One region of the Microbispora sp. NPDC004025 genome, then DNA from elsewhere that is predicted to be linked to it. Evidence: predicted binding sites of a transcription regulator. Region 1 holds the regulator's gene; each other region holds the start of a gene.
The links. The regulator HrcA, encoded in region 1, represses chaperone genes, less so after heat shock. The targets are predictions, from matches to a motif close to TTGGCACTCTCNNNNNGAGAGTGCCAA.
Positions count from the first base shown of each region.

Region 2: ACWEQG_RS16485 (FmdB family zinc ribbon protein) is a predicted target of HrcA. The motif match lies at 4,004-4,030, and genes of this name have one in related genera.
Region 3: groES (co-chaperone GroES) is a predicted target of HrcA. The motif match lies at 6,602-6,628, and genes of this name have one in related genera.

Region 1 is NZ_JBSGHN010000001.1:425,884-435,690, forward strand. Features, by position in the region: gene ACWEQG_RS02095 (MFS transporter) at 1-933, opposite strand, end outside; gene ACWEQG_RS02100 (helix-turn-helix transcriptional regulator) at 964-1,959, shown strand; gene ACWEQG_RS02105 (glycoside hydrolase family 18 protein) at 1,941-3,200, opposite strand; gene ACWEQG_RS02110 (CDP-diacylglycerol diphosphatase) at 3,226-3,585, opposite strand; gene ACWEQG_RS02115 (hypothetical protein) at 3,586-3,774, opposite strand; gene hemW (radical SAM family heme chaperone HemW) at 4,160-5,380, shown strand; gene ACWEQG_RS02125 (DUF3097 domain-containing protein) at 5,452-6,261, opposite strand; gene ACWEQG_RS02130 (hypothetical protein) at 6,280-6,942, opposite strand; gene hrcA (heat-inducible transcriptional repressor HrcA) at 7,101-8,114, shown strand; gene dnaJ (molecular chaperone DnaJ) at 8,115-9,248, shown strand; gene ACWEQG_RS02145 (16S rRNA (uracil(1498)-N(3))-methyltransferase) at 9,251-9,807, shown strand, end outside.
Region 2 is NZ_JBSGHN010000005.1:243,429-253,235, forward strand. Features, by position in the region: gene glp (molybdotransferase-like divisome protein Glp) at 1-863, opposite strand, end outside; gene galU (UTP--glucose-1-phosphate uridylyltransferase GalU) at 868-1,773, opposite strand; gene ACWEQG_RS16475 (5-formyltetrahydrofolate cyclo-ligase) at 1,807-2,373, shown strand; gene ACWEQG_RS16480 (potassium/proton antiporter) at 2,407-3,912, shown strand; gene ACWEQG_RS16485 (FmdB family zinc ribbon protein) at 4,046-4,393, shown strand; gene ACWEQG_RS16490 (S-methyl-5'-thioadenosine phosphorylase) at 4,456-5,262, shown strand; gene ACWEQG_RS16495 (SAF domain-containing protein) at 5,375-5,983, shown strand; gene ACWEQG_RS16500 (MFS transporter) at 6,009-7,250, opposite strand; gene ACWEQG_RS16505 (alkene reductase) at 7,247-8,335, opposite strand; gene ACWEQG_RS16510 (ATP-binding protein) at 8,433-9,807, shown strand, end outside.
Region 3 is NZ_JBSGHN010000003.1:506,793-516,599, reverse strand. Features, by position in the region: gene ACWEQG_RS10480 (class F sortase) at 1-266, shown strand, start outside; gene tsaB (tRNA (adenosine(37)-N6)-threonylcarbamoyltransferase complex dimerization subunit type 1 TsaB) at 342-1,064, shown strand; gene rimI (ribosomal protein S18-alanine N-acetyltransferase) at 1,084-1,581, shown strand; gene tsaD (tRNA (adenosine(37)-N6)-threonylcarbamoyltransferase complex transferase subunit TsaD) at 1,568-2,605, shown strand; gene ACWEQG_RS10460 (hypothetical protein) at 2,643-3,449, opposite strand; gene ACWEQG_RS10455 (class I SAM-dependent methyltransferase) at 3,607-4,845, opposite strand; gene ACWEQG_RS10450 (MarR family winged helix-turn-helix transcriptional regulator) at 4,983-5,564, opposite strand; gene ACWEQG_RS10445 (NAD-dependent epimerase/dehydratase family protein) at 5,705-6,547, shown strand; gene groES (co-chaperone GroES) at 6,718-7,029, shown strand; gene groL (chaperonin GroEL) at 7,096-8,721, shown strand; gene ACWEQG_RS10430 (sigma-70 family RNA polymerase sigma factor) at 9,258-9,807, shown strand, end outside.

The sequences.
Region 1 (9,807 bases):
CATCGCCGACCACGCCGCCAGCGGCAGCATGCCGGTGATGATCGCCACCGTGAAGACCCGGTCGCGGAAGAGCGAGAACTCGATCAACGGATGCCGCAGGAGCCGCTGCCTGCGGGTGAACCACGCCAGCAGCGCCAGCCCTGCGACGGCCGCGAGAACCGGGACGATCGACAGACCTTCGGCGGCGGCGTGCTTGAGGCCGTAGATAGTCAGAAGGAGACCGGCCGAGGAGGTCACGACACTGAGCGCGTCGACGCGGCCTGGGCGGGTCGCACGGACCTCGCGAAGCAGGATCGGTGCGAAGAACAGGAACAGAACGAGGACGGGGAGGTTGATCAGGAAGACCGAGCCCCACCAGAACCGTGCCAGCAGGACGCCACCGGCGACGGGGCCGATGGCGAACCCGGCTGCGAACGCCGCGGCGAAGATGCCGACGGCTTGCGCACGTCGCCGTGGGTCGGTGAACAGTTCGCTCAACACGGCCAGAGCCGATGGCAGGAGCGTCGCACCCGCTATTCCCATCAGCGCCCGGGCGACGATGAGAAGCTCGGGGGTCGGCGCGAACGCCGCTGCCGCGGAGCCGATGCCGAAGGCCGTCGTGCCGATCATGAGCAACTTCAGCCGGCCGTACCGGTCGCCGATGTTGCCGAACGCGATCAGTAGAGAGCCGACGGCGAAGCCGTAGACGTCCAATATCCACAAGGCCTGATCGCCGGTCGGCGTCAGGGCCTGGCTGATCCGGGGCAACGCCAGGAACAGGATCGACCCGTCCATCGAGACCAGCAGTACGGGCCCGAGGATCACCAGAAGACCGAGCCAGGACCGCAGCCCCGACGATTTGTGCGCGTGCTCGTGATGCATGCTTCGACGGTCCGGCAAGGCGGGCGCGCCAACCAGCCTCTTGCTGTGGGTGCTCTCGGCAGGTACACCCACAGCGTGCTCGGTCGCCCTACGCTCGATGTCGTGGAGAGTCTTGGCGCGTTTCTGAGGAGCCGTCGTGATCGGACAACGCCCGACGACGTGGGGCTGCGCACTTTCGGGACCGCTCGCCGGGTTCCCGGCCTGCGGCGTGAGGAGCTCGCGCAGCTCGCCGGAATGAGCGCCGGTTACTACACGCGTCTGGAGCAAGGTCTGGCGGAGAGCCCTTCCACGCAGGTGCTCGGCGCTCTCGCGCGGGTGCTGCGGCTCGACGAGATCGAGACCGTGCACCTCCGGAACCTCGCGCGTCAATCCGCGAATCCCGGCCTCGCCGCACCGCCCGAAGAAGAGCCGCACCCCCGAGTCCTCGCACTCCTGGAATCCCTGGGAGACGCGACGCCGGCGATCGTGCTCGGCCGTCGTGGCGACGTGCTCGCGTGGAACCGCACCGGTCACGCGCTCGTCGCCGAGCACGTTCCCTTCGACGCGCCATGGAACGCGGCGCGCCGGCCGTCCATCCCGCGGATGTTCTTCCTCGATCCGCTCACCCGCGAGCTGTACGGCAATTGGGAAGAGCTCGCCCGCATCCACGTCGCCTACCTCCGGCTCACGGTGGGGAGATTCCCCGCGGACGCACGCCTTGCGGAGCTGATCGGAGAGCTCACCATGCGCAGCGACGAGTTCTCGATGATGTGGACGATCGGGGAGGTCGCCGACTGCACGGTGGGGACCATGCACCTGCGGCATCCCACGGTGGGCGCCGTGAGCGTCTCCTACCAGGTCTGGCTCCAGCCCGACAGCCCCGATCACCGCCTGGAGATCTACACCCCGAACGACCCGAGCTCCGCCGGCGCCCTGCGCGTCCTCGCACGGCAGAGCCGGGGACCACAGACCCCGCACACGGTTCGGCTGCGCCACGGCCCCGTCCGCCTCGACGGCGCTGAGGCCGAGACGGGTGGTGCGGAGCCGGACACCTTCATCCGGGAGGGGAGCCGCGACGGCTCCCTCCCCGAGACGCCGGGTCAGCGCAGGACGGAGTAGAGGGCGGTGGTGAGGGAGGCCTTGGCGTCGTCCTGGTCGATGGACCAGAGCATGGAGCCGCCGAGGCCCTTGAGCCGGATGTAGGCGGCCTTCTCCAGCATGACGGCGGGGTCGTCGTAGGACCAGAACTCGTTGCCGTCGTAGAGCCACAGGGTGCCGGTGAGCAGGTCGCGGTAGCGCTTGCCGGGCTTGTTGACGAGGTTCTTGTAGTCTTCGTTGCCGGCGGCCCAGGTGCCGGGGGCGGGTCCGGTGGCGGTGGCGTACAGGCCGTTGCCGCGGGAGGTCACGCCGGTCCAGCCCTGGCCGTAGGCGGGGACGCCGATGACGATCTTCCGTGCGGGGGCGCCGCGTCCGGTGTAGTCGCGTACGGTCTGGTCGACGCTGAACTTCACCTCGTTGGGGTCGCGGCGGTCGGTGAGCAGGTTGGCCTGGTGGCCGGTGCGGTTCTCCCAGGTTCCGTGCAGGTCGTAGCCCTGGACGGTGGCGAAGTCGAGCTGGTCGAACACCTTGCGGACCTCGAATCCGGCGTCGATCTTGGCGGCGGCGGCGGGGAGGAACGCGGTCAGTTCGGCCCGCCGGTCGTACGCCTTCATCTGTCGGCGCAGTTCGGCCAGGAACAGGGTGAAGTTCTGCTTGTCCTCGGGGCGGATGACGTTGCCGTCGTTGCCGGCCGAGCCGGGCCACTCCCAGTCGAGGTCGATGCCGTCGAAGACGCCGGCGGCGGTGCCGGGGGGCAGGCCGGGCAGGTCGCCCTTGAGCCACAGTCCGACGCAGGAGGCGGCGAGCGTGGCGCGGGATTCGGGGGTGAGGACGGCGTCGGAGAAGTACTTCGAGCCGGTCCAGCCGCCGAGGGAGATGAGGACCTTCAGGCCGGGGTGGCGGGCCTTGAGCTTCTTGAGCTGGCCGAGGTTGCCCTTGAGCGGCTGGTCGTCGGTGTCGGCGACACCGTCGACGCTCTGCTCGGCGGGCACGGGACGCTGCCAGTCGGCCCAGGGGTCGGCGGAGTAGCAGGTGCCCTCCGGGCCGACGAACCCGAAGGCGTAGTTGAGGTGGGTCAGCTTCCCGGCCGCACCACTGGAGTCCACATCCTTCACGTGGAAGTTCCGTCCGTAGACGCCCCACTGGATGAAGTAGGCCACCCGCTTGTAGCGGTCCCCGCCGCCGGTGGTGGCCTGGGCCGCTGACGGCGCGAGTGCGGCCGCCAGGGTGGCGGCGACCGCCACTGCGAGGGTCCTTCTCATGTGCACGCCGGCCTCCGAGCGCTTTTTATAGGAAAGTTTCCTGTAAATTGTCGCGATCGTAGACCCGGGTGATCAGGGCGTCAATGGCAGCGCCGAGAGACGGCGGACGGGGAGCCGTGCGCCGCGAGTTCGCCACGGTTCTGGCGGCCAGGTTGTCCTGGGCGGCGAGGTCGTGCCAGGACTCCCAGCGCGCCCTCGCCATGTGAATGTGCAGCTGGTCGAAATCCCTGGCCTGCTTCGAATTGATCCCCAATGCCACCGGGGTGGGAACCACGGCGGGAGGTTGGGTGGCATAGAAGTCCGCGGCCCTCCAGTAATTCGGCGCGCTGCTGCCGCAGATCCAGGAACATTCGATACCGCTGATCCGCTCGGTGGGGACGAGAATTCAATTGACGTACTTCTTCTTGCTCTTGGCGCCGCCCATCACCACATGGTCGGCATGGTTCTGCAGGCAGGTGTTGTTGCTGTGACACTTCTGGCTGCGCCGCCAGAGAGAGTCGGAGCCGGTGGTCTTGCCGCATTCCTTGGGATCAGGCCCTTTGGCGAGGCTCGACGAGGGCGCGGCGGCCCGCACTGCGGCTCCGGCCGTCGATGAGACCGGAATCGGAGATCGGCGCGCTCGGGCCGGTTGATCCCCTGCCTGGCGGCCGATAAAAGCCGCTGGCGCAGCCTTGAGTTTCCCGGAAAGATCGAAACACTTCCCCGGGTGCTCCGGGAATCGCCGGGTGTTCCGCTGTCGGGCGTGCACGGCGGCTGGTGTTGTTGAGGCGGTGATTTGTCATGGCGTTACGCGGCGGCCGGGCAGGCGCGCATTAGACTGATCGGTCACGACAAATGATGCGATATTTGGGCGAGTGCGGCAAAGGCGAATAGGGCGGCAATCCCCGATGGGGCTCAGTCCGAGCTCCGGTGATCGGGGGCGTCGAGGGCAGGGTGTGAGTGGCGGCAGACTGGAGAGCGTGCCTTCTGTGCTTCCCGACGGCGATCCCGTCCCCGAGAGCGGCGAGCTGCCGTCCGGGGCCCTGGACGGGCTCGGCTCCCGTCCGTTCGGCTTCTACGTGCACGTGCCGTTCTGTGCGACACGCTGCGGCTACTGCGACTTCAACACCTACACGGCGGCGGAGCTGGGCCCCGGCGCCGCGCAGCGCGACTACGCCGCCACCGCGGTCGAGGAGATACGGCTGGCCCGGCGCGTGCTGGGGGACGCCGCACCGGCCGTGGAGACCGTGTTCTTCGGCGGCGGCACGCCGACGCTGCTGCCCGCCGCCGATCTCGTACGGATCCTCGACGCGATCGGTGCGGAGTTCGGCCTGCGGCCCGGCGCCGAGGTGACGACCGAGGCCAACCCCGAGTCCGTGGACCAGACCTACCTGAAGGAGTTGCGGGCGGGTGGGTTCACCCGGGTGAGCTTCGGCATGCAGAGCGCGGGCGAGCACGTCCTCGCCGTCCTCGACCGGCGGCACACCCCCGGCCGCCCCGCCGAGGCCGTACGGGAGGCCCGCGAGGCCGGGTTCGAGCACGTCAACCTCGACCTCATCTACGGCACGCCGGGGGAGAGCGACGACGACTGGCGGGCCTCGCTGGAGGCCGCGCTGGCCGCCGGGCCCGACCACGTCTCGGCGTACTCCCTGATCGTCGAGGACGGCACCCGGCTCGCCGCCCGCATCCGGCGCGGTGAGCTGCCGATGCCGGACGACGACGTGGCTGCCGACCGCTACCTGATCGCCGAGGAGATGCTGACGGCCGCCGGCCTGAGCTGGTACGAGGTCTCCAACTGGGCGGCGGGCGACGAGGCCCGCTGCCGGCACAACCTGCTCTACTGGACCGGCGGGGACTGGTGGGGGGCCGGGCCGGGCGCGCACAGCCACGTCGGCGGCACCCGCTGGTGGAACGTCAAGCATCCCGCGGCGTACGCCGCACGCCTGGCGGCGGAGACCTCGCCCGCGCACGCCCGCGAGGTGCTGTCGGCGGAGGACAGGGCCGTCGAACGGGTCATGCTGGAGCTGCGCCTGGTCTCGGGCCTGCCGCTCGCGGACATCGCCCCCGAGGCGCGTACGGCGTGCGCGCGGGCCCTGGCGGACGGGCTGCTGCAGGTCGAGGCGTTCAAGGCGGGCCAGGCCGTGCTCACGCTGCGCGGCAGGCTGCTCGCCGACGCCGTTATCCGCGATCTGGTCCCCTGAAGCGCTGCGCCTGCGAGATCACCACGTACGCCGCCGCCGGACAGGAGCCGTCCGTCCGGAGGGCTGCGCGATCACGGCGAGGGGATCGTGACGAAGTCGATCAGTTCTTCCACGCGGCCGAGCAGCTCGGGTTCCAGGTCGGCGTAGGTCGTGACCCGGCCCAGGATGTGCCGCCACGCCTCCTGGGGGTCCATCCGCCAGCCGAGGGCCGCGATCACCCCCTCCTTCCAGGGCACACCGCGCGGCACGTCCGGCCAGGCGGGGATGCCGAGCGCCCGCGGCTTGACCGCCTGCCAGATGTCCACGAACGGGTGTCCGACGACGAGCACGTCGTCCCCGGACACCCGGGCGGCGATGCGGCTCTCCTTCGAGCCGGGCACCAGATGGTCCACGAGCACGCCCAGCCGCCGGCCCGGCTCGGGGGAGAACTCCTCGACGATGGCGGGGAGGTCGTCGACGCCCTCCAGGTATTCGACGACGACGCCCTCCACCCGCAGGTCGTGTCCCCAGATCTTCTCGACCAGGGCGGCGTCGTGGACGCCCTCGACGTAGATGCGGCTCTCCCTGGCGACCTGCGCGCGCAGGCCCTCGACCGCGATCGACCCCGAGGCGCTCCGCAGCGGCCCCTTCGGGCCCGCCTGGGGGCGCACCAGGGTGACCGGTTCGCCGTCAAGGAGGAACCCGGCGGGGGTCAGCGGGAACACCCGCCGCCGGCCGAACCGGTCCTCGAGCGTCACCGCCTCCTTGTCGCAGGCCACCACGGCGCCGCAGAAGCGGCCCTCGGCGTCCTCGACCACGAGCTCGGGCTCGGCCGGGATCTCGGGGATCCGCCCCCGCCGTGGCCGCCGCCAGTCTCCGGAAAGCACGTCCCGCCCGTACATGCGGGGAACGCTAGCAAATCACGCCATGCGACGGCGGGCCCCGGAACGGCGCACCAGCACGACGATCGTCACGATCACCGCGGCCAGGAAGCCGACGACGGGGAGCGCGAGCAGCGCGAGCGCACCGCCCACCAGTTTGCCGATGTCCCCGGTGAGCTGCTTGCCGACGCCGAACCTCACCCCGTCGCCGTCGCAGGCGAGCTGGTACGTGCCCGCCCGCGGGACGCCGGCCTCGAACAGCAGCTCCCAGGTGGTGCCGTTAAGCGCGACGGTCTGGGAGGCGGCCGGCCGGGTCAGCCGCACTTGCGGGTCGGTGCCGTCGCCGAGCCGGCAGCTGACGTCGGTGGGCTGGTCGACCGCCGCGTAGATGGCGGGCTTGTCCGCGGGGTCGAGCGCGACGCTCACCGACTGCCCGCCGGAGAAGGTCGTGGTGGGCGCGATGTCGCCGATCGTGGAGAACAGTCCGCCGGCGAACCCGCCGACCCCGGCCACCAGCAGGACGAGGAAGAGCGCCCAGGAGAGGAAGACCCACAGCAGGCGGGGCCGGATGGGCCGGGAGCCGCCGTACGGCGGGGGGACGGGGTTGGGCATCCGCAGGGTCGCGCCGGGCGGCATGGCGGGCGCGGGGCGGGGGACCCGCATGGTGGCGTCGGCCGGAGCGGGGTTGTGATTCTCGTACATGAGATGAAGAGTCCACCATGCCACTTGCCGTCGATTTGCAGCCCACTTGTCCTGGTGCCCTCCGCGTTATCGCACCACGTGGGGTGGTAGCCGTACACTTGGCACTCGGGAACACAGAGTGCCAGAGTCGGTGTTTCCAGGCACAGGGAGGTGACACATTGCTCGACGACCGCAAGCTCGCCGTTCTGCGCGCCATCGTCGAGGACTACGTGTCCACCAACGAGCCGGTGGGGTCCAAGGCCCTGGCGGACAGGCACAACCTCGGCGTCTCCCCGGCGACGATCCGCAACGACATGGCGGCATTGGAGGAGCAGGGGTACATCACCCAGCCCCACACCAGCGCCGGCAGGGTGCCCACCGACAAGGGCTACCGCCTGTTCGTCGACCGGCTGTCGCAGATCAAGCCGCTGTCGGGCGCCGAGCGCAGGGCCATCGAGACCTTCCTCGCGGGGGCGGTGGACCTCGACGAGATCGTCATGCGCACGGTGCGGCTGCTCGCGCAGCTCACCCGGCAGGTCGCGGTGGTCCAGTACCCCTCGCTGACGAGGTCGTCGGTCCGGCACGTGGAGATCGTCCCGATCGCCGAGCGGCGGGTCATGCTGGTGCTGATCACCAACACGGGACGGGTCGAGCAGCGGGTGGTCGACCTGCCCGAGGCCATCGCCGACGACCGGATCGCCAACCTGCGCGCCGTGCTCAACGCGTGCCTGGACGGGTGCGGGCTGTCCCAGGTGCCCGAGACCGTGGCCGAGGTGCCCGAGCGGCTGCCCCCGGAGGACAGGCCCGCGGCGGCCACGATCCTGTCCGTGCTGCTCGAGACGCTCGTGGAGCGGCACGAGGAGAAAATCGCCTTCGCCGGTACGGCCAACCTCGCCGCCGCGGATTTCAGCGTCGGCCTGCGCGGCGTGCTGGAGGCGCTGGAGGAACAGGTCGTCCTCATCCGCCTGCTGGGTGAGACCGGCGGGCTGTCCGACATCACCGTCCGAATCGGATCCGAGAACCCCTACAGCGGGTTGCGCGGCACCTCTATCGTGGCCGCCGGGTACGGTTCGGGCGACAGGGAACTGGCCCGGCTCGGAGTGCTGGGCCCGACACGAATGGACTATCCGGTGACGATGGGTGCGGTACGCGCGGTGGCGCGGTACGTCGGCCAGATCCTGGCGGGGTCATAAGTGTCCAACGACTACTACGCGACCCTTGGCGTCCGGCGCGACGCCAGCCAGGAAGAGATCAAGAAGGCGTACCGCCGCCTGGCCCGTGAGCTGCACCCGGACGTCAACCCCGATCCGGAGACCCAGGAGCGGTTCAAGGAGATCAACCAGGCGTACGAGGTGCTGTCCGACACGGGCAAGCGCCGTATGTACGACATGGGCGCCGACCCGTTCGGCGGCGGCGCGGGGGCCGGGGCCGGCGGCTTCGGCGCGGGCTTCCCGTTCAGCGACATCATGGACGCCTTCTTCGGCTCGGCGGGCGCGGCGCGGGGTCCCCGCTCGCGTGCCCGCCGGGGCCGCAACGCCACGATCCGGGTCGAACTCGACCTGTCGGAGGCGGCGTTCGGCACGACCCGCGAGATCATGGTCGACACGGCCGTCGTCTGCGACGTCTGCCAGGGCTCCGGGGCGGCGGCGGGCACCCACCCCGACACCTGCGACATGTGCCACGGACGCGGTGAGGTCTCGCAGGTGACCCGCTCGTTCCTCGGCCAGGTCATGACCTCACGCCCCTGCCCCCAGTGCGGCGGGTTCGGCAGCGTCATCCGGCATCCCTGCATGGAGTGCTCGGGCGAGGGCCGGGTCAGGACCCGGCGCACGATCAAGGTCAGGATCCCGGCCGGCGTCGAGGACGGCACGCACATCCAGCTCGCCGGCGAGGGCGAGGTCGGTCCCGGCGGCGGGCCTCCCGGCGATCTGTTCCTGGAGATCGTCGAGCGGCCGCACCAGATCTTCGAGCGGCGCGGCGACGACCTGCACTGCACCGTCCACATCCCGATGACCGCCGCCGCGCTCGGCACCTCGATCACGGTCGAGACCCTCGACGGCCCCGAGGACATCGACGTGCGGCCGGGCACCCAGGGCGGCCAGGTCATTCCGCTGTACGGCAAGGGCGTCCAGCGGCTCAACGAGACCGGCAGGGGCGACCTGCTGATCCACGTCAACGTCGAGACGCCGGCCAAGCTCGACCCGCAGCAGGAGGAACTGCTGCGCGAGCTGGCGAAGCTGCGCGGGGAGGAGCGGCCGCCCGGCAAGTTCTCCCCGGGGCAGCAGGGCTTCTTCTCCCGCCTGCGGGACGCCTTCAACGGCCGCTGAGCATGAGCGTTCCCGTGTTCCTGTCGGACGCGGCCGGCCGGACGGCGGACACCATCGTCCTGGACGGGCCGGAGGGCCGGCACGCCGCCGCCGTACGCCGCCTGCGCCCGGGGGAGCGGATCGACCTGACCGACGGCGCGGGGCGGGTGGCCGAGTGCACGGTCACGGCGGCGGGCAAGGACTCGCTGACCGCCGAGGTGCTGCGCCGGTTCGAGGTGCCGCCGCCCCGGCCGAGGCTGGTGGTCGTGCAGGGTCTGCCGAAGGGCGACCGGGGCGAGCTCGCGGTCGAGATGATGACCGAGGCCGGGGTCGACGTGATCGTCCCATGGGCCGCCACCCGCTGCGTCACGCAGTGGAAGGGCGACCGGGCCGCCAAGTCCCTCGCCCGCTGGCGGGCCACGGCCCGCGAGGCGGCCAAGCAGGCCCGGCGCTTCCACCTGCCCGAGGTGACCGAGCAGGCCACGACCGCGCAGGTCCGCTCGCTCGCCTCCGCGGCGGCGCTCGCGGTCGTGCTGCACGAGGAGGCCGCCGAGCCGCTGAGCCGCCTGCCGCTGCCGGA
Region 2 (9,807 bases), on a different contig from region 1:
ACCTGGTCCGGCCCCACGACGCCGAAGCCCTGCGGCATGCCCGGCTGCATGGCGACCTTCTCGAAGGTCACCGTGCCCAGCGGCGACAGGGCCTCCTTGACCGGCTCGTACGCCCCCATCGAGACGCCGCCGCTGGTGATCACGGCGTCGGCCCGCACGAGTTGGGCGTCCAGGGTGTCCAGGAACTCCTTGGGGTCGTCGGTCACCGAACCGGCCCGGAACCCCTCCGCTCCCGCCTCGCGCACGGCCGCGGCCAGCATGAAGCTGTTGGACTCCCAGATCCGGCCGGCGCCCAGCGGGGTGCCGGGCTCGGCGAGCTCGGCACCCGTGGACAGCACGACGACCCTCGGCCGGGGCCGCACCCGCACCCGGCGGCGGCCGACCCCGGCGAGGATCCCGATCTGCGCGGGCCCGATCCTGGTTCCCTCGCGGAGCACCATGTCGCCCGCCCGGACGTCCTCGCCCGCCCGCCGGATCGCGTTGCCGAGCGGGGCCGGCCTGTCGATCCGTACGCGGGCGGTGCCGCCGTCGGTCCACTCGACCGGGACGACGGCGTCGGCGCCGGCGGGCATGGGCGCGCCGGTCATGATGCGGGTGACCAGGCCGGGTCCGAGGGCGTTCAGCCCGCCGTCGCCGGCCGCCACGTCCCCGATCACGGGCAGCGTGACGGGCGCGGCGGCCACGTCCTCGGCCCGTACGGCGTAGCCGTCCATCGCCGAGTTGTCGAACGGCGGCAGCGGGACGGGCGAGGCGACGTCCTCGGCCAGCACGGCGCCGAGGGCGGCGTCGATCTCGACCTCGAGCGGCGCGAGCGGACGCACCGCCGCGAGGATGTCGGCGAGATGACGGTCGACGGGCTTCATCGGCTCACTGTCCGGACTTGTCGAGGAACTCTCGCAGCCACGGCAGGAACTCGGGGGCGAGATCGTCCCGGTTCGCGGCGAACTGCACCACGGTCTGCAGATACTCCAGCTTGTTGCCGGTGTCGTAGCGACGGCCGCGGAACAGCACGCCGTGCACCGGACCGCCCTCCTCCGGGCTCGCCGAGGCCAGCGTACGCAAGGCGTCGGTGAGCTGGATCTCGCCGCCGCGCCCGGGCGGGGTCCGCTCCAGCACGCCGAACACGGCCGGGTCGATCACGTAACGGCCGATGATGGCCCAGTTCGAGGGCGCCTCGTCGGCCGGGGGCTTCTCCACGAGGTCGGTGACGCGGACGACGTCGTCCTCGGCGGTCGGCTCGATGGCGGCGGCGCCGTACAGGGAGACGTGTTCGCGCGGCACCTCCATCAGCGCCACGACGCTGCCGCCGTAGGTCGCGCGCACCTCGATCATGCGCTTGAGCAGCGGGTCGCGCGGGTCGATGAGGTCGTCGCCGAGCAGACAGGCGAACGGCTCGTGGCCGACGTGCTGCTTGGCGCACAGGACGGCGTGGCCGAGGCCCTTGGGCTCCCCCTGCCGCACGTAGTGCATGGTGGCGAGGTCGACGGGCTCTTTCACCTGGTTGAGCCGCTCTTCGTCGCCCTTGGCGCGAAGAGCGTCCTCAAGCTCGTACGCTACGTCGAAGTGGTCCTCGATCGAGCGCTTGTTGCGGCCGGTCACCATGAGGACGTCCAGCAGCCCGGCGGAGACGGCCTCCTCCACCACGTACTGGATGGCCGGCTTGTCGACGATGGGCAACATCTCCTTGGGGGTCGCCTTCGTCGCGGGAAGGAAGCGGGTGCCGAGACCCGCGGCGGGCACGACGGCTTTGGTCACGGGATCGAAGTCAGCCATGAGTAGACACTAACGGAGCGGTCTTTGGACAAGATGAACCTGCGTCGGCGCATCCTGCGCGACCGGTCGGAACTCGATGCGGAGACGCTGCGCGAGTCGTCGGCGTCCATCCGGGAGTTACTCCTCGACCAGCCGTGGGTGCAGATGGCGGGCCTGGTGGCCTGCTACTGGTCGACCGGCACCGAGCCGTCCACACAGGGGCTGATCCTGGCCCTGTGGAAGCACGGCGCCACGGTGATCCTGCCGGTCCAGCGCCCGGACGGCGATCTCGACTGGGCGGTGTACGACGGTCCCGACTCGCTGGCGCCCGGCCCCAATGGGATCATGGAGCCCGTGGACGTCCGGCGCGGCGTCGACACGATCCGTACCGCCGCGCTGGTCATCGCGCCGGCCCTGGCGGTGGACCGGGTCACCGGCGTACGGCTCGGCCGCGGCGGCGGCTTCTACGACCGCGCGCTCGCCCGCGTCGGGCCGAACGTGCCGACGGTGGCACTCCTGCACGAAGGCGAGCTGATGGAGGGGGTGCCGGCCGAGCCGCACGACCAGCGCGTACGCTTCGCCGCCCTCCCGAGCGGAATCGCCCGTTTGGTACAGATGTGACAAGATTGACGTAACGGACGGCGAAGGGAGCGGGTGGGTCTGAACGTCTGGCTGCTCCTGTCCGCCGTCGTCGTCATCGCGGCCATCGCGTCCGTACGGATCGCGCATCGCACCGGCCTTCCCACGCTGCTCCTCTATCTCGGCCTCGGACTGCTGCTCGGTGAGGGCGGCATCGTCGGCATCAACTTCGACAACGCCCAGACGGCCCAGCAACTCGGCATGATCGCGCTCGCCGTGATCCTCGCCGAGGGTGGTCTCACCACCAACTGGAACCACGTACGCGACGCCGTGCCGACGGCGCTCGTGCTCGCCACGGCCGGGATCGCGGTCAGCGTCGTCGTGCTCGCGGCGGGCGTCGCCGTCCTGCTCGGCATGGAGTGGCGGATGGCGCTGCTGCTCGGCGCGTTCCTGGCGTCGACCGACGCGGCGGCCGTGTTCTCCGTGCTGAGACGGCTGCCGCTGCCACCCCGGCTCGCCGGGATCCTGGAGGCCGAGTCGGGCTTCAACGACGCCCCGACCGTCATCCTCGTGATCATGCTGAGCGCGGGCTCGTCGCTGACCCTCTCGCTGCCGCACGTCCTGCTGGACACCACCGTCGAACTGGTCATCGGCGCGGCCGTCGGTCTCGCCGTGGGCCCGGCGGGGGTGTACGCGCTGCGCCGGGTCGCCCTGCCCGCCTCCGGCCTCTACCCGATCGCGGTGCTGGCGCTCGCGTTCGTCACCTACAGCGGGGCGACTCTGCTGCACGGCAGCGGGTTCCTCGCGGTCTACCTGACGACGCTGGTCCTGGGCAACGCCAAGCTCCCCCACCGCGCCGCCACGCGCGGCTTCGCGGAGGGCGCGGCCTGGCTCGCCCAGATCGGGCTGTTCGTGATGCTCGGCATGCTGGTCGACCCGCGCGAACTACCGGGCGTGCTCGTCCCGGCCCTGCTGTCGGGCCTGCTGCTGGTCCTGCTCGCCCGGCCGGCGTCCGTGCTGGTGTCCGCGGCGGTCGCGCGGCTCCTGCGCCTCGGCGCCCTGTCGTGGCGCGAGCAGGTGTTCCTGTCGTGGGCCGGGCTGCGCGGCGCGGTGCCCATCGTGCTGGCCGCGATCCCCTGGGCCGCCGGCCTGCCGGGGGCGAAGGGCCTGTTCAACGACGTCTTCATCATCGTCGTCGTGTTCACGATCCTGCAGGGGCCCACGCTGCCGTACCTCGCCCGGGTGCTCGGCCTGGCGGCCGAGGGCGAGGCGCGCGACCTCGACGTCGAGGCCGCGCCGCTGGAGGAGTTGAACGCCGACCTGCTGCAGGTCCGCATCCCGTCCGGCTCGCTCATGCACGGCGTGGAGATATTCGAGCTCCGGCTGCCCGCGAACACGATGGTCACGCTCGTCGTACGGAACGGGCAGTCGTTCGTGCCCACGCAGACGACCCGGCTGCTGGCGGGCGACCAGCTTCTCGTGGTCACCACGGCCGCCCAGCGGGAGACGGTCGAACGCCGCCTGCGCGCCGTGAGCCGCCGCGGCAAGCTCGCCGGTTGGTACGGCGAACGCGGCAACTGAGCAGGGCCGTCGATGGGGTCACTGGCGAAAGGGACACCCCGGGGCAATAAACATGGCTGGAGTGGCGTTTGCGCTTGTTGATTGCGTACGATTAGCAATCGACCCGGTCGAGTGCCAGTCTCAGGAGGAGCGAGTGCCTACCTACCAGTACGCCTGTACCGCTTGCGGTGAGCAGCTGGAGGCCGTCCAGAAGTTCTCTGACGACCCGCTCACGGAGTGCCCGGCCTGCCAGGGCAAGCTGCGCAAGGTCTTCTCCGCCGTTGGCATCGTGTTCAAGGGCTCGGGCTTCTACCGGACCGACAGCCGTTCGTCGAGCTCGTCGACGACCACGTCCACCACGACGACGTCGCCCTCGAAGGCGTCCGGCGACTCGGGCAAGAAGGAGGCCGCCGCCTCCACGAGCTCGTCGAGCACCTCTTCGTCTTCGTCGAGCGCCTCCTCGTCGAGCACGTCCTCGTCCGGCTCGACCGCCGCCGCCTGAGGTTATCCACAGGGGCCGACGGGACGCGCCGGGTGTGCGGCGGCGTTCGCTAGTGTCGGCCCATGGTCAATCGCGCAGACATCGGGGTCATCGGCGGTTCGGGGTTCTACTCGCTGCTGGAGGACGCCGAAGAGATCGACGTGACGACGCCGTACGGCCCGCCGAGTGACTCGCTCACCGTGGGCCGCATCGGCGAGCGGACCGTCGCGTTCGTCCCCAGGCACGGCCGCGGCCACACTTTTCCTCCCCACCGCATCCCCTATCGGGCGAACATGTGGGCTCTGCGGTCCCTCGGCGTCCGCCAGGTGCTCGCGCCCAGCGCGGTCGGGTCCCTGCGCCCGGAGATCGGCCCGGGCGCCCTCGTGATCCCCGACCAGCTCGTGGACCGTACCCAGGGCCGCGAGCAGACCTACTACGACACGGGCGGGGCCGTCCACGTGTCGTTCTCCGACCCCTACTGCCCCTCGGGCCGGGCGGCCGCCGTCGCCACGGCGCGCGAGACGGGCTGGGACACGGTCGACGGCGGCACCCTGGTCGTGGTCGAGGGGCCCCGCTTCTCCACCCGGGCCGAGTCGAAGTGGTTCTCGGGTGCGGGGTGGTCGATCATCGGCATGACCGGGCACCCGGAGGCCGTCCTCGCCCGTGAGCTCGCCCTCTGCTACACGACTCTCGCCCTCGTGACCGACCACGACGCCGGGGTGGAGGCCGGTGAGGGGGTCACCCACGAGGAGGTCCTGGCCTTCTTCGCCGCCAACGTCGAGCGGATGCGCGCTCTGGTCGCCCAGGTCGTCGAGGCCCTGCCGGAGGAGCGCGCCTGCCCCTGCGGCAGCGCGCTCGACGGCGTCAAACTGCCGATCGAGCTTCCCTGAGACCACCGATGCGTGCCACGACCCGTCGGCGTCGGCTCCTTCTGATCGCGCACGGCCGACGGTGTGAGGCCGCTCGTGGAGCAGCCGGAGCCCGTTCATGGGCGGTGCGGCCGTGCGCGGCGTGAGGCGCCTGGCGGCGCGACGCCGCCGTCCGATCGCCGCCGTTCTCGCCGGTCTGGCGGTGGCCTGCGTGCTGCTGGCCGTCCGGGCCCCCGGCGGGGTGGAGGTCCTCGCCGCCGCCCGGGACCTCCCCGGAGGCCGGCTGGCCCCCTCCGACGTCATGGTCGTACGGCTGCCGCCCGACGCGGTGCCCGCCGGGGCATACGTGCCCGGCACGTCGGTGGCGGGCCGCGTGGTCGCCGGCGCGCTGCGCCGGGGTGAGCCGCTCACCGACGCGCGTCTGCTCGGCCCCGGTCTGTTCCGCCAGGCCCTGGCCGGGCAGGCGCCCGCCGGACAGGTGGTCGCGACACCGATACGGATCGCCGATCCCGACGCCGCCCGGCTGCTGTCCCCGGGTGACGTGATCGACGTCCTCGCGGCCTTCGAGGACGGGCCCTTCCAGGCCCGGGTCATCGCCCAGGAGGTGCGGGTGATCGCACGACCGCCCGGCCGTACCGACGGCGGCGCACTGCTCGTGCTCGCCACGACTCCCGGCCAGGCCGCGCAGCTCGCCCAGGCCCAGGCGCAGGGCAGGCTCTTCGTCACCATCCACCCGCGCTGAGGGAACAGTGCGGGGCCCGGGAGGCTCAGCCGACCAGGAGCGTCGCGATGGCGGGGCCGAACGCGGCGCCGAGCAGGTAGGCGAGGTTGAACAGGCCCATCGCCGTCGGCCGTTCCGATGCGGGTACGGCAGCGGCGGCGCGGGCCGCGTACGCCCCCTGCCCGGAGGCGGCGGCGACCGAGGCGAGCGCCTGGGCGGCGAGCAGCGCAACCGGCCCGCGGCCCAGCACGGCCAGCACCCCGCCCGCCGCGCTCAGCACAGGGAACACCACGGCCGCCGCGCCGAACGAACCGCGGGCGGTGGCCGCGATCACCGGATAGGACGCGAGCCCGCCGAACAGCAACGGCCAGGTGATGGCCAGGCCGACCTGCCCGCGGCTCCACCCCGAGTGCTCGGCGAGCAGCGGCGGCAACGCGTAGATCATCCCGAAGTTGACCACCGCCAGCAGGAACGCCAGCCCTGCCGAGACCAGGAACACCGGAGCGCGTAGGACCACCGTCGGCACGAACCCGTCCGGCCGGGCGCGCAACCGCAGCGCCAGCAGCACCCCGGCCGCGACCGCCGCGCCACTCGCGGCCTGCCACGCGTGCGGCAGGACCACCAGAGCCGTCACCAGCGCCGTCACGAGCACCGCGCCGACGAGGTCGAACGGCATGGCCGACAGCGGGGTCACGGGCCGTCCGCGCAGGACGACCGGCACAGAGAGCAGGCTGAGTGCGGGCAGCGCCAGTGTGGCCCGCCAGCCGAGCAGGCCCGCGACCACGTCACCGGTGAGCGGGGCGGCGGCCCCGATCGTCGCGAGCGACGCCGTGACCAGCCCCATCACGCGGGCCGAACCGGCGAGGCTCATCGCGATCGTGGTGAGCCCGGCGGCACCGAGGCCCTGGAGCGCGCTCCCGGCGACCAGCAGGGGCAGCGCCGGGGCCACGACCGTCAGGGCCGCGCCCAGCAGCACGAGTGCGGCACCGGTGAGCAGCGCCGCAGGGGTCCCCCGGCGGCGCTGCAGACCGGCCATCAGCGGTGTGCCCACCGCGATGGCCCATCCGAAGGCCGTGACGATCCAGGTCGCCGCGTCCACCGTCGTGCCGAGGTCCCGGGCCGTGTCCGCGAGCACCAGGGCCGACCCGGCGATCCCGAAGGACATCGGTCCGGCCAGCAGCGCCAGCCACACCCCCGGCACCCCTTGTGCCGCGCCGCGCGCGTCCGCGCCGCGGTCGCCCTCCGGGTCCCGCGTCCGCGCGACGGCCGGGTCCTGCCCCCCGCTCATCGGACGGCCCCCACCGGCAGCGCCGGATAGTCGGTGTAGCCGCGGTGGTCGCCGCCGTAGTAGGTGGCCGGGTCGGCCTCGTTGTACGGCCCGCCGGCCGCGACGCGTACGTGCAGGTCGGGATTGGCCAGCCAGAGCCGGCCGAAGGCGATCGCGTCGGCCAGGCCGGAGCGCAGCGCCTCGACGCCGTCGTCGACGGTCGCCGGCTCCTCTCCGCCGTACGGGTGCGGGTTGAGCACGAGCGCGCCCGGCCACTCGGTGCGCAGCGCCTTTGTGAGGGCGCGCGTGCCGTTCTCCGAGACGTGCAGGTAGGCCAGGCCGTACGGGGCCAGCGCACGAGCCAGCTCGGGATAGAGCGAGTCGGGGTCGCTCTCGTCGATTCCGTTGTAGGTGATGCCGGGCGAGATGCGGATTCCCGTGCGGGCCGGGCCGATGGCGTCGGCGACCGCCTGCACGACCTCGACGGCGAAGCGGATGCGCCCCTCGACGGATCCGCCGTAGGCGTCGGTGCGCCGATTGGTGTTGTCCGACAGGAACTGGTGGACGAGGTAGCCGCTCGCCCCGTGCACCTCGACACCGTCGAAGCCCGCATCCATGGCGTACCTGGCCGCGACGGCGAACTCCTCGATGACCCGGGCGATGTCCGCCGTGGTCATCTGCCGTGGCGTCGGCAGGTCGAGCAGACCTGTGGGCGTGTAGAGCCGCTCGCTGTCGCACCGGATCGGCGACGGCGCCCAGGGGAGGTCGCCGTCCGGATACAGGTAGGGGTGGCCCATCCGGCCCGCGTGCATGAGCTGGACGAAGATGCGGCCGCCACGCCGGTGCACCTCGTTCGTGACCAGCCGCCAGGCGGCTGCCTGCTCAGGCGTGTGCAGGCCGGGCGTGTCGATGTAGCCCTGGCCCAGCACGCAGGGCTGGGTGCTCTCTGCGATGACGAGCCCGGCTCCCGCGCGCTGGCCGTAGTAGTCCACCGTGAGGGCGTTCACCAGGCCGTTCCGCGCGCGGTTGCGGGTCATCGGAGCCATGACCAGACGGTTGGGCAGGTCAAGCGTGCCCAGGGTCGTCGGCTCCAGCAGTTCGCTCATGTCGTCCTCCCCACTTCAGGTGAGCGTCTGTGCCGGTCCGACGGTATGAGCGGGCGGTTACGGGCCGAATCGGTAAGGTTTCGGTACTGCGGTACGGGTGTCAGATGTACGTACCTACCGAGCGGGGGCGCTTGTGCTGTACGGGAGGGCGGACGAGCAGGCCGCGATCCGAGCCCTCGTGGACGCGGCGCGCACCGGCCGCAGCGGCGGCCTCGTCCTGCGGGGCGAGAGTGGGATAGGCAAGTCCGCACTCCTGTCCTGGGCCGCCGGTTACGCGGAGGAGACCGGGCTCCGGACATTGCGGGTCACGGGTCTCGAGGCCGAGGCCGACCTGGCCTTCGCCGGTCTGGTGCAGCTCCTGTGGCCGGTCCAGGATCGGATCGGCGTCCTGCCCCGGCCACAGGCCGACGCGCTGCGGGCGGTGCTGGCGCCGCCGCAGGACGGGCAGCCGGGCGGACCCGACCGGTTTCTGACGGGGCTGGCCGTGCTGACCCTCCTCGCCGAGGTGGCCGTCGACGGTCCGTTGCTCTGCCTGGTGGACGACGCGCACTGGCTGGACCAGGCGAGCGCCGACGCGTTGCGCTTCGCCGCCCGACGGCTGAACGCCGAAGGTGTGGCCATGCTGTTCGGCGCGAGGGAGGAGGGCTTCGCGGCCACCGGCCTCCCCGAGCTGCGGCCGTCGCGTCTGTCGCCGCAGGACGCGGCCCTGCTGCTGGCCGACCGGAAACTCGCGCCGAGCAGCCGTGAGCAGGTGATCGAGGAGTCGGCGGGCAACCCGCTGGCGCTCATCGAGTTCGCCGCGGCGCGGCGGAGCCACCACTTCGCCGCCGGGCCCATGCCCGTCTCCGATCGGGTGCTCGCCTCGTTCCGGTCGCGGATCGCGCTGCTGCCCGAGAGGACCCGCCTGATGATGCTCACGGCCGCCGCCGAGGGGCGCGGGCACCTGCCGACGCTGCTGGGGGCGGCCGGCGCGCTGGATGTGGGGCTGGAGGATCTGGCGGAGGCCGAGCAGGCCGGGCTGGTCGACGTGACCGCCAACGTCGTGACCTTCCGCCATCCCCTGATCGCCACCGCCGCCTACCACGGTGCGGCGCTGGCACGGCGGATCGCGGTGCACGAGGCGCTGGCGGGCGCGGCCACGGACGACGACTGCCGGGCCAGGCACCTCGCCGCGGCGACCACGAAGACGGACGAGCGGGTCGCGGAGGTGATCGCCCGCGCGGCCGAGCGCGCCCGTGCCCGCACCGCCTACGCCGCCGCGGCGGGCCTGTACGAGCAGGCCGCGCGGCTCACCCCGCACCCGCGTTCACGGGCCGGGCGGTTGGGTGAGGCGGCGTGGCTGGCACTGTCCGCCGGGCACCCCAAGCAGGCCGCCGACCTGGTTGACCAGGCCGAGCGTCTGGTCGACGACCCGGAGTCGCTGGCCGGGCTGGCGCCGGTGCGGGCGGCCGTGGAGTTCGAGGTGGGCGAGC
Region 3 (9,807 bases), on a different contig from region 1:
TCGACACCAAGAGTGCCCCCGCGGTGTTCTACCGGCTGCGCGACCTGCGCGAGGGCGCGGTCGTGAAGGTGGTGCGCAGCGACGGCAAGACCGCCTCCTATCGGGTCGAGTCGGTGGAGCGCGTGCCGAAGGACGACTTCCCGGCCGAGCGCGTCTACACCGAGGACGGCCTGCGCCTGATCACCTGCGGCGGCGACTTCGACTGGTCCCGGCACGAGTACCGCGACAACGTCATCGTCTACGCCTCCCTGATCCGCGACGCCTGACAGCGGCGGTCGGAGGGAGCGGCGGCATCGCGGGCGTGGTCGTCCGCCTCCGCACAGCGACTACGCTTGACCTCCGTGCTTGTCTTGGCCTTCGACACCGCCACTCCCGCCGTCACCGCCGCGCTGCACGACGGCGAGCGTGTGGTGGCAGAGTCGACGACGATCGACGCGCGGCGGCACGGGGAGCTGCTGGCACCCGCCGTCGAGCATGTCCTGCGCGAGTCCGGTGTCACGCTCAAGGACGTCACCGCCATCGTCGCGGGGACCGGCCCGGGGCCGTACACCGGTCTGCGGGTCGGCCTGATGACCGCGACCGCGCTGGCCATGACCGCCGGTGTGCCGGCGTTCGGGGTGTGCACGCTCGACGCCCTCGCCTACGCCGCGCGGGAGAGCGGGCCGTTCCTCGTGGCGACCGACGCGCGCCGCAAGGAGGTCTTCTGGGCCCGGTACGGCGACCCGCGCACGCGGCTCGACGGGCCGCGCGTGGACCTGCCGCACGACCTGCCCGCCGAGCTGCCCGTGATCGGCGCCGGCGGCGCCATGTACGCCGGCGTCATCGGCTCCGGCCGGGTGCGCGGGCCCGAGCATCCCTCGGCCGGAGCGCTCGCCGCCCTGGCGGCCGAGCACCTCGCGACGCTGAGCGAGGAGGAGGCGGCGGAGATCGCCCGGGTGCCCGAGGGACGCGTCGACTCGGTCGAGAAGGCCCGGGAGCTGGCCGTGCTCGGCCCGCCGCGCCCCATCTACCTGCGGCGTCCCGACGCGCAGGTGCCCGGGGCGCCGAAGCGGGTGACGGCGTGACCCGCCGCGGGGACACGCCGTGAGGCAGGCCGAGGTCGTCCTGCGCCAGATGACCCACGAGGACCTGCCCGCTGTGATGGAGATCGAGCGGACCACGTTCCCCGCGGACGCCTGGAGTGAGGGCATGATGCGCGGCGAGCTGGCCGACCAGCCGCGCACCCGCCACTACCTCGTCGCCGAGGTGGGCGACCGCGTCGTGGGTTACGCGGGGCTTGCGGCGGCGGGCGACCAGGCCGATGTCCAGACGATCGCCGTCCTCGCCGGCCACCGGCGCGCCGGCGTCGGGACCGCGCTGATGGACGCGCTGCTCGCCGAGGCCGTACGGCGCGGCGCGGCCTCGGTGTTCCTGGAGGTGCGCGCCGACAACCCGCCCGCGCAGGCGATGTACGAGCGGTTCGGCTTCCGGCGCCTGGGCCTGCGACGGCGCTACTACGACGACGGGACCGACGCCATCACGATGGTGAAGGATCTCGGCCCACGACACGGAGAGATGGAGGGCGGGCATGAGGGGGCATGACGAGCCGATCGTGCTGGGGATCGAGACGTCCTGCGACGAGACGGGCGTGGGCATCGTCCGGGGGCACACGCTGCTGGCCAACACCATCGCCTCCAGCATGGACGAGCACGCCCGCTTCGGCGGCGTGGTGCCGGAGGTGGCCTCGCGGGCCCATCTGGAGGCGATGACGCCCACGGTCGAGAGCGCGCTGGCCGCCGCGGGACTGCGGTTCTCCGACATCGACGCGGTCGCGGTCACCGCGGGCCCGGGCCTCGCGGGGGCGCTGCTCGTCGGCGTGGCCGCCGCCAAGGCGTACGCGCTGGGGCTCGGCGTCCCGCTCTACGGGGTCAACCACCTCGCCGCGCACGTCGCCGTGGACCAGCTGGAGCACGGCCCGCTGCCCAAGCCCTCGATCGCGCTGCTGGTCTCGGGCGGGCACTCCTCGCTGCTCCTGGTGCCCGACGTGGCGCACGACGTGATCTCGCTCGGGTCCACCGTGGACGACGCGGCCGGGGAGGCGTTCGACAAGGTGGCCCGGGTGCTCGGCCTGCCGTTCCCGGGCGGGCCGCACATCGACAGGGCCGCCCGTGAGGGATCGGGCGCGGCGGTGACGTTCCCCCGTGGCAAGTACGACGACGGAACTCTGGACTTCTCCTTCTCCGGTCTGAAGACGGCCGTGGCGCGGTGGGTCGAGGCCCGCGAGGCGGCGGGTGAGCCGGTGCCCGTGGCCGACGTCGCCGCGTCGTTCCAGGAGGCGGTCGTGGACGTGCTCACCAGCAAGGCCCTGCAGGCGTGCGCCCGCTACGACGTCAAGGACCTGCTGATCGGGGGCGGCGTGGCCGCCAACTCCCGGCTGCGGGCTCTGGCCCAGGAGCGCTGCGACGCGGCCGGGGTGCGCCTGCGGGTGCCGCGGCCCGGCCTGTGCACCGACAACGGTGCGATGGTGGCGGCGCTCGGCGCCGATCTGGTGTCGGCGGGCGTCACGCCCTCCACCCTGGAGATCCCGGCCGACTCGTCGCTCCCGATCACCGTCGTCAACGTCTGATCACGCGAGCCCGCGGCGCCTCCGGAGGGGCGGGTGCTCAGTCGGTGTGGCCGCGGGCGGGGCGCAGGAGGACCTCGGCGAGCGCCAGCATGGTCTCCTCCAGCGCGGCGAGCCGCCGGGCGACGTCGCCCCGGGCCGGTTCCATGGCACGGGTGACCGCGTCAGAGACGGTCTCGGCGATCTGCTCACGGTCCGGCCTGCCGCGCACCGCCTCGGCGAGGGGCGCCATGGCCCCCGCCGTCAGCGTGAGGTCGGCGTTCATGCCCGCGATGGTGGCGCTCATCTCGTCCACGCCGGCGGCGACGTCCCCGACGCCGCTCCGCACCGCCTCGACCCCGCCGCCGACCGAGTCGAGCCGTTCGACGACCACGGACTCCAGCCGCTCGGTGCGCTCGGTGAGCTCGGCGAGGGCCTTGTCGAGCCGGGTGAAGCGCCCGGCGGCGGCCTCCATGCTCCCCTGGAACTTGCCGAGCCGGTGCGCGAAGTCGGTCATGCGGTCGGCGAGGCCCTGGGTCCGTCCGCCGGCCTCGTCCACGTGGTCGCGCAGCAGCTCCACGTGCTGAGCCAGTCCCTCGGCCCAGGCGGGCGGCCTGGCGTTCATGTCGTCGAGCCGCTGGGTGATCGCCTCGAGGGCCGCGCCGAGGCCGCCCAGCTCGCGCTCGCGCACCTCGCGGAGGAGCCACTCCATGCCCTCCAGCCGCTGGCGGATCTCGTCGAGCACGGCGCCTTGCGTCCGCTGCTCGTAGACGTGGTCCTGCGCCGCCCGCGCCAGCAGTTCGCGCATTCGGTCGGAGACGGCCGTCTGGCTGCCCGCCTGGAGGAGGTTGTGGCTGGAATGCTCCACCGAGAATGCTCCTTCACTCGCCGAAACGTCGGTTCGGCCCGGTCTCGCGCAGGATGAACGAACAGGCGGCACGCCCGACGGCCAACTTTAGGCCCTGACCCGCGGCCATCAGGGGTGGAATGAGAAAGGCGCCAATTGCCGGTGAATTACTCCGGTTTCACGCGTAAGCGCTGGTCATGGGCTGGCAAAGCAGGGCGAACGGCCGCTCTCCGATGCGGGTCAGGACAATGACGAGGGAATTGTCGCCGGAAAGCCGCAAATCCTTGCGCAGCCGTTCCACGTCGACGGCGGACCCGCGTTTCTTGATCGTGACCGCGCCGACGCGCCGTTCGCGCAACGCCGCCCTCAGGCGTTTGAGCGAGAACGGCATGACATCGGTCACCTCGTAGCAGGAGGCCCACTCCGTGCGTACGAGACGATCGCTCGTGATGTAGGCGATCTGCGGATCGACGAGGCGGCCGGACACGAGGGCGGCGACCTCGGCGACCAGGTGGGCCCGCACCGCCGCGCCGTCGGGCTCGTAGAGGTAGCGGCTCACGGGCCCGGTCTCCGCCTCCGCGCCGGACGGCGTGAGCGTGACCCCGGACGGCAGCAGGGTGGCGCGCCGCCCGCCCGCTCCCATCCCGGTCCAGATCGCCGCCTCCTTCACCTCGCCGCGGTACGACACCCACTCGGCCTCGGCGCCCTCCGGGATGAACTCGTACGGGATGCCGGGGGCCACCTTCAGGCAGGCCGCCGGGGCGCGGGCCACCAGGTCGAGCACGACCGGCCAGGTGGGGGAGTACGCCATCGGGTCGAAGGTCCGTCCCCGCGCCCCACGCCTGGCGGGATCGGCGAACAGCAGGCCGTAGCCGCCGGGGTCGGCCAGCGCGGCGTCGCCCGTGCGGACGCCGGCCAGGGAGGACAGGCCGAGCGCCTCCGCGTTGGCGCGGGCGACCTCCACGGTCAGCGGGTCGAGGTCCACGGCGTCCACGGCGCAGCCCGCCCGCGCCAGTGCGAGGAGATCGCCGCCGATCCCGCAGCAGACGTCGAGCACGGCGGGGCCGCCCGCCGGCTCTCCGCCGGCCCGGGTGCCGGTGGCCCGGGTGCCGGCGGCCCGGATTCTCGTGGCCCGGATTCTCGTGGCGCGGTGCGCGGCGACCTCGGGGCGCGTGGCCTGCTCCAGCCCGTGCGGGGTGAAGTACATGACGGCGGCGTCGGGGCCGAACTTGGCCTCGGCCCGCCGCCGCAGCGACGCCTGGGTGAGCGCCGCCGCCGCCAGGTCGGCCGGGTGGCCGCGGCGCAGCGCGCTCGCGGCGGCCACCGGGTCGGCCCCGTCGGCGAGTATCCTCACGGCCTCGTCCAGGGCCCCGCGCCCGGCGGGCGTGAGCAGCATGCGGAAGGCGTCCAGGTCCACGCCCGCGACGCTACCGCCTGCCCGGCGCGTACGTCGGCCCTGGGCGTCGCCCTGTGGACGAGCCCCGGAGCGGGCGACGGCAGGGGGCCGCCGGGAACCGGCGGGAGCCGGTGGAACGGGAAGGCCGTGCCCGGCGGTCAGCAGGGGCGGACGTCGCCGAGCGAGGCGAGCAGCTTGCACAGCAGCCCGGACAGCTGGGCCCGGTCCTCGTCGGTGAGGCCGGCCAGCATTCGCCCCTCGTTGGCCACGTGACCGGCCAGCAGGGCGTCGACCACCGCCCGGCCCTCGTCGGTGAGGGTGATCAGGACCATGCGGCGGTTGGACGGTGAGACCTCCCTGCGCACCAGTCCCTTCGCGACGAGGCGGTCCACCCGGTTGGTGAGCGCGGCGGAGCTGACCATCGCGGCGGTGGCGAGGTCGCTCATGCAGAGCAGGTGATCGGGATTGGACCGGAAGAGAGTCGCGAGCACGTCGAACTCCCACGGCTCCAGGTCGTGTTCGGAGAAGTACTCCTTGATGCCCTTCTCCAGCAGCCGGGACGCGCGGGAGATGCGCCCGGCCACCCCCATCGCCGAGCAGTCCACGTCCGGGCGCACTTGGGCCCACTGGCTGAGGATCTGGTCGACGGCGTCGTTGCCGGTGGCGCCGGCGCAGGTGGTGTCGTTGCCGTCGGTGCCGGTGCCGGTGCAGGTGCTGTCGTTCGCGAGGGTGTCGTTCATAGCGCGCGCGGCCTGGGTCCTCCGCCGCTCCTCCTCCACCGGCCATCGTAACCGAAGCTTCGACGTTGAAATATCGATGGGGGGTGCGCTACCGTCTGCGTCGAACAGTAAAACGTCGAAGTGTTCGAGGTGGAAGAAAAATGAAGGTCCTGCTGCTCGGCGCGACGGGGTACATCGGCTCGGTGCTGGCGGAGCGCCTCGCCGAACACGGTCACGAGGTCGTCGCGCTCGTCCGTCCGAAGGCGCGCGACACCGCCGTACCCGGCGAGGTGCGCCACGGCGACATCCACGAGCCCGAGACGCTCCGCGCGGCGGTGACGCCGGACATCGACGTCGTCGTGCACGCCGCCAACCCCGTCGGGGACGAGGCGGTGGACGTCGCGGCGATCGAGGCGCTGGCCGGCGGCGGCGCGCGGCTCGTCTACACCAGCGGCGTCTGGGTGCTCGGCGCCACCACGGAGGCGGCGGGCGAGGACGCGCCGCTGAACCCCATCACCCTGTCCGGCTACCGGCCGCGGGTCGAGGGGCTGGTGCGGGACGCGGGCGGCGTCGTCGTCAGGCCCGGCATCGTGTACGGCCGGGGCGGCGGCATCCCCGGGCTGCTCGCCTCCCCCGACGGGGAGGACGGGCGGTACGTCCACGCGGGCGGCCCGGTCCCGACCTGGCCGACCGTCCACGTCGACGACCTGGCGGACCTGCTCGTGCTCGCGATCGAGAAGGCCGAGCCGGGGAGTCTCTTCCACGCTGTCACCGAGGAGGCGGTGAGCGTCGCCGACGTCGCGGCGGCGGCCGGCCGTACGGGGAAGGCGGTGCCGTGGCCGGTCGACGAGGCGAGCCAGGCGCTCGGCCGTCCCTTCGCCGAGGGCCTGGCCCTGAGCCAGGTGGTGAGCGGCGACCTCGCCAGGAAGGTCCTCGGATGGCAGCCGAGCCGCCCGGGCATCGTCGACGACGTGCGCTCCGGGTCGTACGCCTCTCGCGTCTGACCTGCGATGCCGGTTCGTGTTGACTGTCACGCGCCACTTGCATACTGTTTCGTGTTGGCACTCTGCCATTGAGAGTGCCAACAGCGACGAGACAGGTCTGACACCCGCGACGGCAGGCCGCTGGTCGCCTCTTCAGCTCATTCATCGCAATCTGAAGGGGAGGTCCGATCGTGACGACCGCCACCAAGGTTCCCGTTAAGCCGCTTGGCGACCGCATCGTGGTCCAGCCGCTTGAGGCCGAGCAGACCACCGCCTCCGGCCTGGTCATCCCGGACACCGCCAAGGAGAAGCCGCAGGAGGGCCGCGTCCTCGCTGTGGGTCCGGGCAACTGGGACGAGGACGGCGAGAAGCGCATCCCGCTCGACGTCAAGGAGGGCGACGTCGTCCTCTACAGCAAGTACGGCGGCACCGAGGTCAAGTACGGCGGCGAGGAGTACCTGGTGCTCTCGGCCCGCGACGTGCTCGCCATCATCGAGAAGTAGGCCGCGTCGGCCAGTGGAGCCCCGGGACACGCGCCCGGGGCTCCGCGCGCTCACAAGGAGACCTGAATGCCGAAGATCCTGGAGTTCGAAGAGGACGCGCGGCGCGCTCTCGAGCGTGGTGTCAACGCTCTCGCCGACGCAGTCAAGGTGACCCTCGGCCCGCGTGGCCGCAACGTCGTCATCGACAAGAAGTTCGGTGCCCCGACGATCACGAACGACGGTGTGACCATCGCTCGCGAGGTCGAGCTGGACAAGCCGTACGAGAACCTTGGCGCCCAGCTCGCCAAGGAAGTGGCTACCAAGACCAACGACATCGCGGGTGACGGCACCACCACCGCGACCGTCCTGGCCCAGGCCATGGTCCGCGAGGGCCTGCGCAACGTGGCCGCCGGCGCGCAGCCGCTGGGCCTCAAGCGTGGTATCGACAAGGCCGCCCAGGCCGTCAGCGAGCGGCTGCTCGGCAGCGCCCGCCACGTCGAGGACAAGAAGGAGATCGCCAACGTCGCCACGATCTCCGCGCAGGACGCGAAGATCGGCGGCCTGATCGCCGAGGCGTTCGACAAGGTGGGCAAGGACGGTGTCATCACCGTCGAGGAGTCCAACGCCATGGGCCTGGAGCTGGAGTTCACCGAGGGCCTCCAGTTCGACAAGGGTTACCTGTCGCACTACATGGTGACCGACTCCGAGCGCATGGAGGCGGTCCTCGAGGACCCCTACATCCTCATCACCCAGGGCAAGATCTCCTCCATCGCGGACTTCCTGCCGCTGCTGGAGAAGGTCGCCCAGACCAAGCGCCAGCTGCTGGTCATCGCCGAGGACGTCGAGGGCGAGGCCCTGGCTGTCCTGGTGACCAACAAGATCCGGGGCACCTTCACCTCGGTCGCCGTCAAGGCCCCCGGCTTCGGCGACCGCCGCAAGGCCATGCTGCAGGACATCGCCATCCTCACCGGCGGCCAGGTCGTCAGCGAGGAGATCGGCCTCAAGCTGGAGCACGTCGGCCTTGAGGTCCTCGGCACGGCCCGCCGCGTCGTGGTCAACAAGGACACCACCACGATCGTCGACGGCGCCGGCGAGGCGCAGGCGATCGAGGACCGCATCCGCGAGATCAAGGTCGCGATCGAGCAGTCCGACTCCGACTGGGACCGTGAGAAGCTCCAGGAGCGTCTCGCCAAGCTGGCGGGCGGCGTGTGCGTGCTGCGCGTCGGCGCCGCGACCGAGGTGGAGCTGAAGGAGAAGAAGCACCGCCTCGAGGACGCGATCTCCGCGACCCGCGCCGCGATCGAGGAGGGCATCGTCTCCGGCGGTGGCTCCGCGCTCGTGCACGTGTCCAAGGAGCTCGACGACCTGGGCCTGACCGGCGACGAGGCCACCGGCGTCTCGATCGTCCGCAAGGCGCTGATCGAGCCCGCCCGCTGGATCGCCGAGAACGCGGGCCTGGAGGGCTACGTCGTCACCACCAAGATCGCCGCGATGAACGCCGGTGAGGGCCTGAACGCCGCCACCGGTGAGTACGGCGACCTGGTGGGCCAGGGCGTCATCGACCCCGTCAAGGTGACCCGCTCGGCCGTGCAGAACGCCGCGTCCATCGCCGGCATGCTGCTCACCACCGAGGCCCTCGTCGTGGACAAGCCCGAGGAGGAGGCTCCGGCCGCCAACGGCGGTCACGGCCACGGCCACGGTCACGGCCACTGATCGAGGCCTAGGTCGTGTCTGACAAATCATGGCCCTGCTGCGCGTGGCCCAGGCGGCGCCTCGCGGCGTTGTCGTCGTCGCCCATAGCTCCGCTATGGGCTCCTCCTCCGCCTTGCGACGCATCCACCTGGATCCCCGCTCGCGACGGGCAGCATTCGTCAGACACTCCCTAGCGGCCCTCCCGGCCGCAGGCTCCGTAGCGATCCGCGCCCCGCGCCCGCCCGTAAGGGCGGACCGCGGGGCGCTCCGCTTTTCCGCCTCCCCGTTCCGTGCGCCGGCGCCTCCCCGTTCCGTGCGCCGGGGACAGGCAACCGGGACGGGCAACCGGGGCCGAAGCCCGGCCGCAGGCAATGGCAACGACCGGCATACTTCTTTTTCCCTGTCAAGCCGTCAGGCATATATATGTTGTTTTGGGCATTACGGTTGGAATGTTCCAACGGGCGAGTGGTCAAATGATTACGGACCGTTATCGACGCGTCAATGTGACCAATCCGTAGCCGTTAACCATGAGGACATCAACGATCGCGACGGGCATCATGCCTAACGTGACCGAGGGATGCGTCGCCGACGCCGCAACTGGGGTAAGGCTTGCGACGAGATCGGATGAGTCCGACCTCAGGGAACTGACCAGCCTTGCCGTACAGGGAGATCGCACCGCGATCGAATCACTGCTGGGACATCTGCGCCCGATGGTGGTCCGGTACTGCAGGGCTCGATTGGGCAGAGTGTCAGGTCAATACCACATCGCCGACGACGTGGCCCAGGAGGTGTGCATCGCGGTGCTGTCGGCGCTGCCGCGTTACCGCGACATGGGACGTCCGTTCGCGTCGTTCGTCTTCGGCATCGCCTCGCACAAGGTGGCCGACGCCCTGCGGAGCTCGGTCCGTTCGGCCGTGCCGACGCAGGACCTGCCGGACGGGCCCGACGAGGGCCCCGGGCCGGAGGAGACGGTGGTGCGCTACATCGAGGCGCAGCACGCCAGGGACCTGCTGTCCCGCCTCCCGGACACCCAGCGCGAGCTCCTCATTCTGCGGGTGGTCTCGGGCCTGTCCGCCGAGGAGACGGGTAATGTACTCGGCATGTCAC